4 regions of the Aquamicrobium ahrensii genome follow, and region 2 is predicted to be linked to each of the others. Evidence: predicted binding sites of a transcription regulator. Region 2 holds the regulator's gene; each other region holds the start of a gene.
What was found. The regulator PhoB, encoded in region 2, activates phosphate uptake and scavenging genes when phosphate is short. The targets are predictions, from matches to a motif close to TGTCATNNANCTGTCAT.
Positions count from the first base shown of each region.

Region 1 (3,208 bases), on a different contig from region 2:
GCGCGTCCGGTCCTGCAGATGATCCTGAACCAGCCGATCGTCGCAGCCAACCGCGTCGGCCAGTACGACATCGTCGCCACCGTCGCCGGCGGCGGCCTTTCGGGTCAGGCCGGCGCCGTGCGCCACGGCATTTCCAAGGCTCTCACCTACTACGAGCCGGAACTGCGCGGCGTCCTCAAGAAGGGTGGTTTCCTCACCCGCGACAGCCGCGTGGTCGAGCGCAAGAAGTACGGCCGCGCCAAGGCCCGCCGTTCGTTCCAGTTCTCGAAGCGCTAAGCAAAACGCTTTTCCGTTTCATCGAAAAGGCCGCCTTTCGGGCGGCCTTTTTGCATTCGGGCAAGCCAGCCGGCGCAATCAGTTGATATTTGCGGCGTGTCCCGCCAGTTCAACGGCGTCGGCCTCGTAAGGAAGACGATAGCCGTTTGCGGCCAGCCATTCGATGGCCGCAAACGGCTCATCGGTCTGGATTATGGTCGCTCCGCGCTCGGCCCAGAATCCCCAGCTTTCCGCCGGCAGGCTGGCCAGCGTCGCCAGTTCGTCGCCACGTCCGCCTGACAGGAACCCGCCCGGCTTGTTCACGATGGCATAGGTGTTGGCCCAGATGTGCCAGTCGCCGCGCACCGCCAGCGCGCGCATCCTGCTGGAAAACAGCGGGCCGCCATTCGCGGTCAGGAGATCACTCCCCGCACGCCAGTTGATCAGTTCCATGGCATGGGACGCGAGAGCGACCTGCACGGTTTCGGCGAACTCCACCTCGCGAACCGCATCGTCCGCGATGATCGGCATGAAGTGAATGTCATCGCCGGTACGCCGCATCATTTCCTGCGCCCCGGAAAGGCGCTGCGCGTTCCACAGGTTCTCCTTGATCACCACCTGTCGCGCCATGCCGAGATCGCGGGCAACCGCGGCCATTGCCGGAAACTCGTTCCTGTCCAGCTTGTTGTCGATGTTGACGAGGATGCGTCCCCTGGCGGCCGACAGAAATTCGGCCAGCGTCGGCACGACCTCGTTCGTGACCTCGCCGGTCGCTTCCACGATCAGGTTGCATTCGCGCAATTGCGCCAGAGTGCGCGGAGCCACCTCGCCCTTGCAGGTGGTGGTGCGGTCGAGCCAACTGTCATGCATGACCACAAACGCGCCATCGGCGGAACGGCGCACATCGACCTCCACCATTTCCGCGCCATCCGCGATCGAGGCTTCCAGCGCCGCCAGAGAATTTTCAGGATAGAGCGCCTTGCCTTCGCGCAGGCCGCCTGCCCGGTGCGCCACGATCATGACATGGTCCCGCCAGCGGTTGGCCTGCCCGAACCGCTCCAGTATCTCGTCCACCCGGCTTTCGCCGGATATCGCGCTGGCGGGCGGCAGGCAGACGATGGCCAGCGCCAGGCGCATCCAGAACATTCGCATCAGAATCACTCCGTCGAACGTGTCGGGTGTGATCTATGCGGACGTCATGACGGACGCATGAATGAAGCCGGCTTGCATGGATATGAAAAAGGCCCCGCCGAGCGGGGCCTTTTTATAGAATTTCTGGAACCGACCGGGATCAGTTGCCCGAGGCCTTGGCCTTTTCCTGTTCTTCCTTGAGCTTCTTGGCGAAGTCCTCGTTGTTCTTGGAGACGAACTCCTGAAGCTTCTTCTGGCGCTCCTCCAGATCGGAGGCCTGCATCGCCGGTCCTTCGAAGGCGCCGGTGAAGCCCTCAAGCGAAATCTTGATCGGGTTCGGCTGGTTCTGGAAGTTGATCGAGGTCAGAACGATCTCGGAACCCTTCTTGAACGAGGCGACGAGCGGATCGGTCATCGGAACCTCGGCCACGCAGCGATCCGGGAAGCAGATGACATAATCGAGCTTCTGGGCCTTGCCGCCATCGACCTGGAGCGCGATGCCCGGAGGCACGAGACGGCCGCTGGGCACGGTCACCTGGAAGACCTTGCGGTTCACCTTCCCGCGCAGGTCGATCATGCTGACGCCGGTGACGAGCTGCCCGTTGCCGGCAGTGACGATGTTCTGCACATTGCAGATATCGACGTCTTCCTGCTTCGAACAGGCCTTGAACCAGCCTTGCGGAATCTGCTGGGCCGAAGCCTGCGGCAACCCGGCTGCGAGGAATCCGGCCACGCCAGCGGCCATGACCGACAGACGGTACGCTTTGGATTTCAGGCTGGACATCAGGTGCGCTTCCTCTCGACTTTTGTCCGCGGCGCTAGCCCGACGCCGCACCGCAACGCTACCTGTTGCGTAAATGAGGCAACAGGATGGCTCGCGCGGCGTGTTACACTGCCAGCGTCGCCGAATCCAGTCCGCGCCGTGCATTTCTTGAGTGTGACCAACGGATTTGCACGTCGCGTGGTAACTTGGCCACCGAATCACCATGCCGCGCCATCGAGACCGAGTAATGAGCCGAACCGCCCTATGGCTGACCGCCGCCCTTTCGCTGCTGTCGATCCTGCCCCATAACGCCGGAGCGGAGCCACGCCACGCCATCTCCATGCAGGGCGACCCGGCCCTGCCGAAGGATTTCACGCATTTCGGCTACGCCAATCCGGATGCGCCGAAGGGCGGCGAGATCACCTATTGCGTGGTCGGCACCTTCGACAATCTCAATCCCTTCATCCTGAAAAGCCTGCGCACCACCGCGCGGGGCGTCATCGACACCATCTTCGGCAACCTCGTCTTCGAGCCGCTGATGCAGCGCAACATGGACGAGGCCTTCAGTCTGTACGGGCTGCTGGCCGAAAGCGTGGAGATGGATGACGAGCGCAAATGGATCGAATTCCATCTCGACCCGGATGCAAAATGGTCCGACGGCCAGCCTGTGACGCCGGAAGACGTGCTGTTCACCTATGATGTGTTCACCGAAAAAGGCCGGCCGCCCTATTCCGACCGGATGAAGCGGGTGGAAAAGCTGGAGAAGACCGGCGATCATAGCGTGCGCTTCACCTTCAACGAACACGCCGACCGTGAATTTCCGCTGATCATTGCCGCCACCCCCATCGTGCCGAAGCATTTCTTCGACAAGGACAGCTTCGATCGGGGCACGCTGAAGCCGGTGATCGGCTCCGGACCCTACGTCATAGAGCAGGTGGTTCCGGGCCAGCGCATCGTGTTCCAGCGCAATCGGGAGTATTGGGGCAAAGATATTCCCACCAAGCGCGGCTTCGACAATTTCGACAAGATCACCATCGAATATTTCCTCAACGCCACCGC
Region 1 covers NZ_JBEPMN010000004.1:184,814-188,021, forward strand. Annotated here, with positions in the region: gene rpsI (30S ribosomal protein S9) at 1-276, shown strand, start outside; gene ABID44_RS07930 (glycerophosphodiester phosphodiesterase family protein) at 355-1,407, opposite strand; gene ABID44_RS07935 (invasion associated locus B family protein) at 1,547-2,170, opposite strand; gene ABID44_RS07940 (extracellular solute-binding protein) at 2,397-3,208, shown strand, end outside.
Region 1: the regulator PhoB is predicted to act here: its motif matches at 1,454-1,470, upstream of ABID44_RS07930 (glycerophosphodiester phosphodiesterase family protein).

Region 2 (3,208 bases):
ACGCATATTGACGCAAACCCGGCAGGACGCGCCGGCGCTCAAGCGCGGCAGGCCACAGGTCGGGCTTGCGCTCAACCCACAAGCGGCCTGCGTGGTCACGCTGATGCTGTCGCTCAACAGCCTGTCCGCCGTCAGCCTCGACTATGCGGGCAATGTGCTGGATGAAGAGCATCGCCGTCTCGACACGCGCGCCCTGCCCCGCGACAAGCTGATCGACGAATGCCTGACCATGCTTGGCCGGCGGTTGCGTCATCCGGCACGACAGGCAAGGCCGGTTCTGCGCGTCGTTCTGGCTACGCAGGGCATCACGGACGCCGAAGCGCGCTCGATGCTGTGGTCTCCGATCACCCCGCACACCGACATTGCGTTCGCAGACCTGCTCGAAGCGGAATTCTCCATTCCGGTCACGGTGGAGAACGACTGCAACATGATGGCCGAAGCGCTGCGCTGGCGCGATCCCGAGCGCTATCGCGACGATTTCATCGCCATCCTGCTTTCCCACGGCATCGGCATGGGGCTGGTGCTGAAAGGATCGATGTTCACCGGCACCCATTCTTCCGGTGTCGAGTTCGGACACATGGTGCATCGCCCCGATGGCGCGCTCTGCCGCTGCGGCCGGCGCGGCTGCATCGAGGCCTATGCCGGCAGCTACGCCATCTGGCGCAACGCCGCCGGCCACGACGGGAACGAGGAGCCGCGCGGCGATATAGACGAGGCGGAAATGCAGGCGCTGGCCGAAGCTGCCCGCAGCCATGACGGCCCCGAACGGAGAGCGTTTCGCATCGCCGGCGAAGCGCTGGGCTTCGGCCTCGGCAGCCTGTTCGCGCTGATCGACCCGGCCCCCGTGGCCATGGTGGGCCTCAACGCCGCCGCCTTCGACCTGATCGAACCAGCGCTGCGCGAGGCGATAGCCAGAACCGCGGGCGGGCACCATTCGGGATCGATCACCTTCGACACCGAGCCGGACCAGATCGCGCTGCTGCGCGAAGGGTGCGCCATGCGGGCGCTGACCTTCGTCGATCACCGGATCTTCGCCGGCGGCCGTCCTTCACAGGACGACCCCGCCGCGCTTCACTCTTCCCTGATCGCGTAGCCCGAACCGCGCACGGTGCGGATCACATCGGGCATGCGGCCAGTGTTGACCGCCTTGCGCAGCCGCCCGACATGCACGTCCACCGTGCGTTCGTCGATATAGATTGTCTCGCCCCAGACATTGTCCAGCAACTGCCCGCGCGAAAAGACGCGGCCGGGGTGCTGCATCATGAATTCGAGCAGGCGGAACTCGGTCGGGCCGAGCTTGATCTCGCTCTTCTTGCGGTAGACGCGATGCTGCTCGCGGTCGAGCACGATGTCACCGACCTTCAGCACCGAGGACAGGACCTCGGGCTTGGCGCGACGCAGCAGCGCCTTCACCCGCGCCACCAGTTCAGGCATGGAGAACGGCTTGACCAGATAGTCGTCGGAGCCCGTGGAAAGACCCCGCACCCGGTCGCTTTCCTCGCCGCGCGCGGTCAGCATGATGATCGGCAGACGCTCGGTCTGCTCGCGCATCCGCAGCCGCCGGCACAGTTCGATGCCCGAAACCGCCGGCACCATCCAGTCGAGCACCAGAAGATCGGGCACGTTTTCCTGCAAGCGCAACTCGGCTTCGTCGCCGCGCGTGACGATCTCGACCTGATAACCTTCTGCTTCGAGATTGTAGCGCAGGAGCACGCCCAGCGGCTCCTCGTCCTCGACCACCATGATGCGGGGTGCGATCATGTCCTGCTCCTGAAAATGCGCTCAGACCGCGGGCGCCGGCGCGCCGGTTTCGTCCTGTTTCGGACGATGAACGGGCAATTGCTCGCCGGTCAGCACATAATAGGCATTTTCCGCGATATTGGTCACGTGGTCGCCGATCCGCTCCAGGTTCTTGGCGCAGAACAGCAGGTGCGTGCAGGCGGTGATATTGCGCGCATCCTCCATCATGTAGGTCAGCAATTCGCGAAACACAGAGGTGTAGCGCACGTCGATCAATTCGTCCTCGTCGCGCAGGCGCACAAGTCCCTCCGGATTGCGCGTGCCATACTCTTCAATGACGCCCTGCACCTGCTCCAGGACCAGCTCGGCCATGTCCTCGATCGACCGGGCGAGTTCGCGCGGCATGACCGACTTGCCGACGGCGTCGACGCGCTTGGCGATGTTCTTGGCGAGGTCGCCGATCCGCTCCAGATCTCCCGCCATGCGGATGGCGCCGACGATGGCGCGCAGATCCTGCGCCATGGGCTGGCGCTTGCCGATCAGGATGATGGCGCGATCGTCCAGCCGGCGCTGGAGGCTGTCCATGACAGCATCTTCGGAAATGACACGCTGCGCCAGCGCGCTGTCGGGGACGATCAGGCTCTGCGTGGCCTCGTCCACCATCGACCGCGCCAGACTGACCATGTCCCGCACCAGCCCCTCGATCTCTTGCAGATCGTCGTCAAAGGCGGTCACCGTATGGGCACCCATTATCCGTTCCTCGTCTGTTGGAATGGCAGCGGAACCACTCAGCCGAAGCGGCCGGTGATGTAGTCCTGCGTGCGCTTGTCGTCGGGGTTGGTGAACATCTTCTCCGTCGGCCCCTCCTCGACAAGATTGCCGAGATGGAACATGGCCGTGCGCTGGGAGACGCGCGCCGCCTGCTGCATGGAGTGGGTGACGATGACGATGGTGTAGTTCTCCCGCAACTCATCGATCAGTTCCTCGACGCGGGCGGTGGCGATCGGATCGAGCGCCGAGCAGGGCTCGTCCATCAGGATCACCTCCGGCGAGACGGCGATGGCGCGGGCGATGCACAGGCGCTGCTGCTGGCCGCCGGAAAGGCCGGTGCCCGGCTCGTTGAGGCGGTCCTTCACCTCGTTGAACAGGCCGGCGCGCTTGAGGCTGGATTCGACGACTTCATCCATGTCGGTCTTGCTGCGGGCGAGGCCGTGGATGCGCGGGCCGTAGGCGACGTTCTCGTAAATCGACTTCGGGAACGGGTTCGGCTTCTGGAACACCATGCCCACGCGCGAGCGCAGCTCGACCACATCGATGTCGCGGTCATAGATGTCCTCGCCGTCCAGTGTGATCTGACCGACCACGCGGGCATTGTCGATCGTGTCGTTCATGCGGTTGAGGCAGCGCAGGAAGGTGGACTTGCCGCAGCCGGACGGACCGATCAGCGCCGTCACCTGATTCTGGCGCA
Region 2 covers NZ_JBEPMN010000014.1:48,424-51,631, reverse strand. Annotated here, with positions in the region: gene ABID44_RS15230 (ROK family protein) at 1-1,093, shown strand, start outside; gene phoB (phosphate regulon transcriptional regulator PhoB) at 1,072-1,761, opposite strand; gene phoU (phosphate signaling complex protein PhoU) at 1,783-2,490, opposite strand; gene pstB (phosphate ABC transporter ATP-binding protein PstB) at 2,529-3,208, opposite strand, start outside.

Region 3 (3,208 bases), on a different contig from region 2:
GTCGGCCGGCGGCACGAGCTCCACCTCCAGCCCGGCTTCATCGAACAGGCCGAGCTCTTTCGCCACCACCAGCGGCGCGTGGTCGGGATTGACGAACCATTCCAGCATCACGGTGAGCTTGTCGGCGGCGTGGGCTGCGCCTGCCGCGGCGGTGGAGAGCAGGAGCGCGAGCGCGCAGGTGCGGATCATTGCGGTTTCCTTTGTCGGATTGTGGAGGAGAAGTCGTCTTCCCGCGCCCATGGCGTGAGAAGCGGAGCGAGTGCGTCGACGAGCCGGCGCAACGCCAGAGCAAGAATGGCGATGATGCTCATGGCCGCGAACATCGTGTCGGTCTGCATGCGGGCGTTGGCCTGGACCATGACGAACCCGAGCCCGGCCGATGCGCCGACCCACTCGCCGATCACCGCTCCCAGCGGAGCAAGCGGCGCTGCAACCCTGAGGCCGGAAACCAGCGCTGGAAGCGCGAGCGGCATGCGCAGCAGGAACAGCGTCCGGCGGTGGGTGGCCGGGGTGAGCGCGGCGGCGTCGACGATCTCCGGCGGCGTGCGCCGCAGGCCGTCGGCGAAGGCGGAGGCGACGGGGAAGAAGATGATAAGCGCCGTCATCACCACTTTCGAGGCCATGCCGAAGCCGAACCACAGAACCAGCAAGGGCGCGATGACGAAGACCGGAAAGGCCTGCAGCACCAGCACCACCGGCCAGATTGCCCGCCCGAGGCGCGGAAACAGAGCCACGGCAAGCGCGGTGGCGATGCCGGCGAGCGCGCCCGCCACGAAGCCGGCGGCGATCTCGGCCAGCGTCACGAGCGTGTTGTCGAGAAGATAGAGCGGCTGCCGACGAAAAGCGGCCGCCACGTCGAGCGGCGCCGGCAATATGTAGCGTGGCGGGGCGAAGGCGACGACGATCACCTGCCATGAGGCCAGCAGCACAAGAGCGGTGCGCAACGCTGCCGGGACAGCCGACATGGCTCCGCCCTCCTAGAAGGAGCGTGGCGTCGGCGGGCGGACTTTGGATTTGAACGTCATGGCGATCTCCCGACTTGTCATCATGGAGATCCAGGTGTGCGAAGAATTGGCAGGATTGCCCGAAGGCCCTTGTTCCGTTCCTACGCCGGCATAACCCGGATCAGGTTCAAGGGTCTGGCTCATCGCCATCTCAGCGCCGTACAGCGCTCCCCTCGGAATGAAGCCATCTATGTTGCAGGTCGCCGGTGCTGTCAAGCACGCCGGGCAGCTTTGTCATCAACCTGTCCGGGACCTGTCATCGCGTTGTAATGTGCCGGGCCTAGCTAGCGGGCTCTTTCGACGCTTACGGAGAACCCGACATGCGAAGCCTGCTCGCCATCCTGACCGCAACCACCATACTGGTCCCGGCCGTCGCCGGCGCCGCCACGGTCTACCCGCTTGACCGCGCTACGATCCTCACCGCTTCGCCCTTCGACGTTAAGGTGGAGTTCGACGGCGTCGTCGCCGGCTCCGACGTCAGCGTCACCATCAATGGCAAGCCGGCCGCTGAAGTGCTCGGCAAGGAAGCCACCTTCATCGAGAAGGAAGACGGCGTTGAGGCTTCCGCCGTGCGTCTTGAAGGCGTCACGATCACGGAACCCGGCGTCTACACCGTCATCGCCAGGGCCGGCGATGAGGAAAAGACCGTGATGTGGGAAGTTTACGGCACCGCTGACGAGCCCAGAGCCAAGAACGTGATCTTCCTGATCGCCGACGGTCTTTCGGTCGCGCACCGCACCGCCGCCCGCATCATGTCCAAGGGCATGACCGAGGGCAAGGCCAATGGCCGCCTCAACATGGACGAACTGGACCGCATGGCCTTCATCGGCACCTCGTCCACCGAAGCCGTCGCCACCGACAGCGCCAACACCATGTCGGCCTATATGACCGGCCACAAGAGCGCGGTGAACGCGATCGGCGTCTATGCCGACCGCACCGAAGATCCGTTCGACGATCCGAAGGTCGAGACGCTGGTCGAGGCGCTCCGCCGCCAGACCTCGAAGTCGGTCGGCATCGTCACCACTTCCGAACTTCAGGATGCGACGCCTGCCGCGCTCTTCGCCCACACCCGCCGCCGCGCCGAGAAGGCCGCCATCAACAACCAGATCTTCGACCTGAAGCCCGATGTGATCTTCGGCGGCGGATCGGCCTATTTCCTGCCGCAGTCGGTTGCCGGCTCCAAGCGCAAGGACGACACCGACCATATCGAGGGCTTCAGGGAAGCAGGCTATACGCTGGCCACCACCAAGGGTGAGCTGGAGGCGGCAGCCGGCTCCAACACCGGCAAGGTGCTCGGCCTGTTCCATACCGGCAACATGGACACCACGCTCGACCGCGAGTTCCTGAAGAAGGGCACCGTGGAGAAGTTCCCCGAGCAGCCCGGTCTGGTCGACATGACGAAAGCCGCTCTCGGCCAGCTTTCGAAGAACGCGGAAGGCTTCGTGCTGGTTGTCGAGGCCGCCAATGTCGACAAGATGTCCCATCCGCTCGACTGGGATCGCGCCGTGGTCGACACCATCGAGTTCGACAAGGCCATCGGCGTCGCCCGCGAGTTTGCCGAGCAGAACCCCGATACGCTGATCGTCGTCACCGGCGACCACACCCATGGCGTCTCGATCATCGGTACGGTCGATGACGAGAAGCCGGGCGACGATATGCGCGAGAAGGTCGGCACCTATGCCGATGCCGGCTTCCCGAACTATGTCGACTCGGATGGCGACGGCTATCCCGACAGCGTCGATGTCTCGCGCCGCCTGTTCCTGGCGGCCAACAACGGCCCCGACCACTACGAGACCTTCCGTCCGAAACTCGACGGCCCGTTCGTTCCGGCCATTCAGGATGAGAACAAGAAATACATCGCCAACGAGGCCTACAAGGACGTTCCCGGCGCTGTTCTGGTGCAGGGCAACATCCCGCGCGACGGCGACACCGGCGTCCATGCCGTGGACGACGTGGTGCTTCAGGCTACCGGCCCCGGCTCGGAGAACTTCAAGGGCTATATGGAGCAGAGCGACGTCTACCGTGTGCTGGCCGACGCTCTGGCGCTGGGCGCAAAGCAGACGCAGTAAGCGCCTCGCCATCGGGAAACAGGCCCGGAGAAGCTCCGGGCCTGCATCCGTTTCCGTTCCGCGCAGGCTTTGCAAAGGAGGCTGCAATGAATTCCCGCAAGATCCGACGCCGGCAGATGCTGGGTATGGTGGGCG
Region 3 covers NZ_JBEPMN010000002.1:157,949-161,156, forward strand. Annotated here, with positions in the region: gene ABID44_RS03645 (ABC transporter substrate-binding protein) at 1-189, opposite strand, end outside; gene ABID44_RS03650 (ABC transporter permease) at 186-965, opposite strand; TPP riboswitch at 1,086-1,188, opposite strand; gene ABID44_RS03655 (alkaline phosphatase) at 1,325-3,073, shown strand; gene ABID44_RS03660 (hypothetical protein) at 3,160-3,208, shown strand, end outside.
Region 3: the regulator PhoB is predicted to act here: its motif matches at 1,259-1,275, upstream of ABID44_RS03655 (alkaline phosphatase).

Region 4 (3,208 bases), on a different contig from region 2:
CATGCCGGGAGCGCTCCAGCTCGCCGCAGGATCGACCGTGTTGAGCGGCCATGCGGTCCAGCGGACCAGTCCGGCGAGAGCCAGGAGCCGCGCCGAACCGCGCGTCAGGGCGCGCATCAGGATTGCGGGGTCGGCAGCCGTCGCCCAGCTATCGGCAATTTTGTCGGCCGGCGTAAAGGCCACCAGATTGATCTCCGCGCCAGCGCGCAAGGGGTAGGCGACGAGATGGAAGTCGCCGTGCAGGAAAGTGGTTACGCAGTCCGTTTCCGCCATCGTGCGGAAAGCCTGGCCGGCGTCGCTGTCGGTCATGATCGTGGCGCGCCAGGCTATTTGTCCGCTGAATCGGCTATCGGCCGATCCAGCTATATGCTGGCGCGTTCTGGACCAGACGCCGTCGGCCCCAATCAGCAAGCTGCTCTGCGCGACTTCGGTGCGGCCGTCTTCACTCTCGAAGCACGCCCTGACATCGCCTTCCGCAGTTTCAGATATGTCGGAAAGACGCATTCCTGACGTTAGAGTGATTTCCGCCCATGTCGCCACCTCGGCAAGCAGCGCCTGCTGCAAATCGGCGCGATGCGCAACCAGATAGGGGGCTTCCCAGCGTCGTTCTGCCGCCTGTCCCAGCGGTACGCTGGTTAGCACCCGCAGCGTCCTCGCATCCTTGAGCCGGACGGCTTTCGGCTGAACAGCTTGCGAGCGCATACACGACAGAACGCCAAGCTCGGCCAGAATATGGGTAGCATTCGGAGAAAGCTGGAGCCCGGCGCCGAAAGCTTCCAGTTGCGGAGCCTGCTCATATAATTGGCTGGCTATTCCCCGGCGCGCCAGGGCGATCGCCAGCGTCAGGCCGGCTATTCCAGCTCCGGCGATCAGGATCGGGCGAGCGCCCTGGGGTTTCATCGATGGCTGGGCCTGTCTCGCGATCAGGCCGCGCGTTCAGTGTAGGCGCATCCGGCAGGGACGGTCTCGGACGGACCAAGGCTCGCGCTGTAGCGATAGAGGGTCGAACAGTAAGGACAGACCTTTTCGTTATCCGCGCCCATGTCGAGAAACACATGAGGATGGTCGAACGGCGGATTGGCGCCGACGCACATGAATTCCTTGACGCCGATTTCGATCGCCGCATGACCCTGATCGTTCTGGAAGTGGGGAATGGTACCGCCAGCCATGATCGTCTCCTTCGAACTGTTATCCTGCGTTTGGATCATAAGACCGCTCTTTGCAAGCGTGTGAAATCAAACTGTCGCAAAACCCTGCCAGAGGATAATGTGAAACATGTAGCCGGCTGGCTGGTCGGCAAGGCGCCGAACCGGCCGGGTCTTAGGAAAGCGCGGATATGAATGAATTGAGGCCGAAACAGGCGGAATTCAACACCTTGGACGTGGCTGCAGACGAGAGCGGGAACCCGGACCGCTTCGTCAATCGTGAGTTTTCATGGCTGCAATTCAACAGGCGCGTGCTTGAGGAAGCGCGTAATGAACGCCACCCGCTTCTGGAGCGGGTTCGCTTTCTGTCGATCTCCGCGGGAAATCTCGACGAGTTCTTCATGGTTCGTGTGGCCGGCCTTGCCGGACAGGTTCGCCAGCGCATCACATTGAAAAGCCCGGATGGACGCACGCCCGAACAGCAGCTCGAGCAGGTGCTGCGCGAGGTGGAGCGGCTTCAGTCGGATCAGCAGAAGATTTTCGCGGAACTTATGGCGCTTCTCGACAAGGAGGGCATTGAGACGGTGAGCGTTTCGGCTCTCTCCAAGGACGAGAAGGTCTGGCTGGAAGACTATTTCCGGGAGCAGGTGTTTCCGGTTTTGACCCCGTTGTCGATCGATCCGGCGCATCCGTTCCCTTTCATTCCCAATCTCGGATTCTCGATGGCGCTTCAATTGCGCCACCTGAGGGAAGGGGAAGACATGAGCGCGCTTCTGCGCCTTCCGCCGGCGCTCAAGCGCTACATTCGCCTGCCCGACCGAAAGGGGCGCGTGCGCTTCGCGCCGCTGGAAGATGTGGTGGGCCTCTACATCGGGCGTCTGTTTCCCGGCTATGAAGTAAAGGGCTCCGGCACATTCCAGATCATTCGTGACAGCGATATCGAAGTCGAGGAAGAATCGGAAGATCTGGTGCGCCTGTTCGAGACCGCGCTCAAGCGCCGGCGGCGCGGCTCGGTCATCCGCATCGAGTTCGACAGCCGTATGCCGGAAAGCCTTCGGGAATTCGTGGCGGGCGAACTGGGTGTGGCCGGAAATCGCATCAGCGTTATCGAAGGTCCGCTGGCCCTCAACCAGATTTCGGAGATCGTCAGTGTGGCGCGCGACGATCTGAAATTCACGCCCTACAATCCCCGCTTCCCCGAGCGTATCCGTGAGCATGGCGGCGATTGCTTCGCCGCCATTCGCGAGAAGGACATCGTCGTCCATCACCCCTATGAATCGTTCGATGTGGTCGTGCAGTTCCTGCGTCAGGCCGCGCTCGATCCCGAAGTGGTGGCGATCAAGCAGACGCTTTACCGTACATCGAACGACAGCCCGATCGTGCGTGCGCTCATCGATGCGGCCGAAGCGGGAAAATCGGTTACGGCGCTGGTCGAGCTCAAGGCGCGCTTCGATGAGGAGGCCAATATCCGCTGGGCGCGCGATCTCGAGCGCGCGGGCGTGCAGGTCGTGTTTGGCTTCCTCGAACTGAAAACGCACGCCAAGATGTCGCTGGTGGTGCGGCGTGAGGATGGAAAGCTGCGCAACTACGTGCATCTTGGCACCGGCAATTACCATCCGATCACGGCGCGCATCTATACGGATCTGTCATTCTTCACGACGGACCCGCAGATCGCTCGCGACGTGTCACAGATATTCAATTTCATCACCGGCTATGCGGAACCGGCGGAGGAAATGACGATCGCCATGTCGCCCTTCACCCTGCGCAGCCGGATCCTGTCCCATATAGAGGACGAGATTCGCCATACGCGGGAGGGCCGGCCGGGGCGTATCTGGATGAAGATGAATTCGCTCGTCGATCCACAGGTCATCGATGCGCTCTACGAGGCGAGCCGGGCCGGCGTGGAAATTGATCTGGCCGTGCGCGGTATCTGCTGCCTGCGGCCACAGGTGCCGGGCCTGTCGGAGAACATCCGCGTCAAATCCATCGTCGGGCGTTTTCTGGAACACAGCCGAATCTATTGCTTCGGCAACGGCCATGGCCTGCCCTCGGATGAGGCGATC
Region 4 covers NZ_JBEPMN010000001.1:338,888-342,095, reverse strand. Annotated here, with positions in the region: gene ABID44_RS01715 (FAD-dependent monooxygenase) at 1-900, opposite strand, end outside; gene ABID44_RS01710 (zinc-finger domain-containing protein) at 924-1,169, opposite strand; gene ABID44_RS01705 (RNA degradosome polyphosphate kinase) at 1,337-3,208, shown strand, end outside.
Region 4: the regulator PhoB is predicted to act here: its motif matches at 1,231-1,247, upstream of ABID44_RS01705 (RNA degradosome polyphosphate kinase).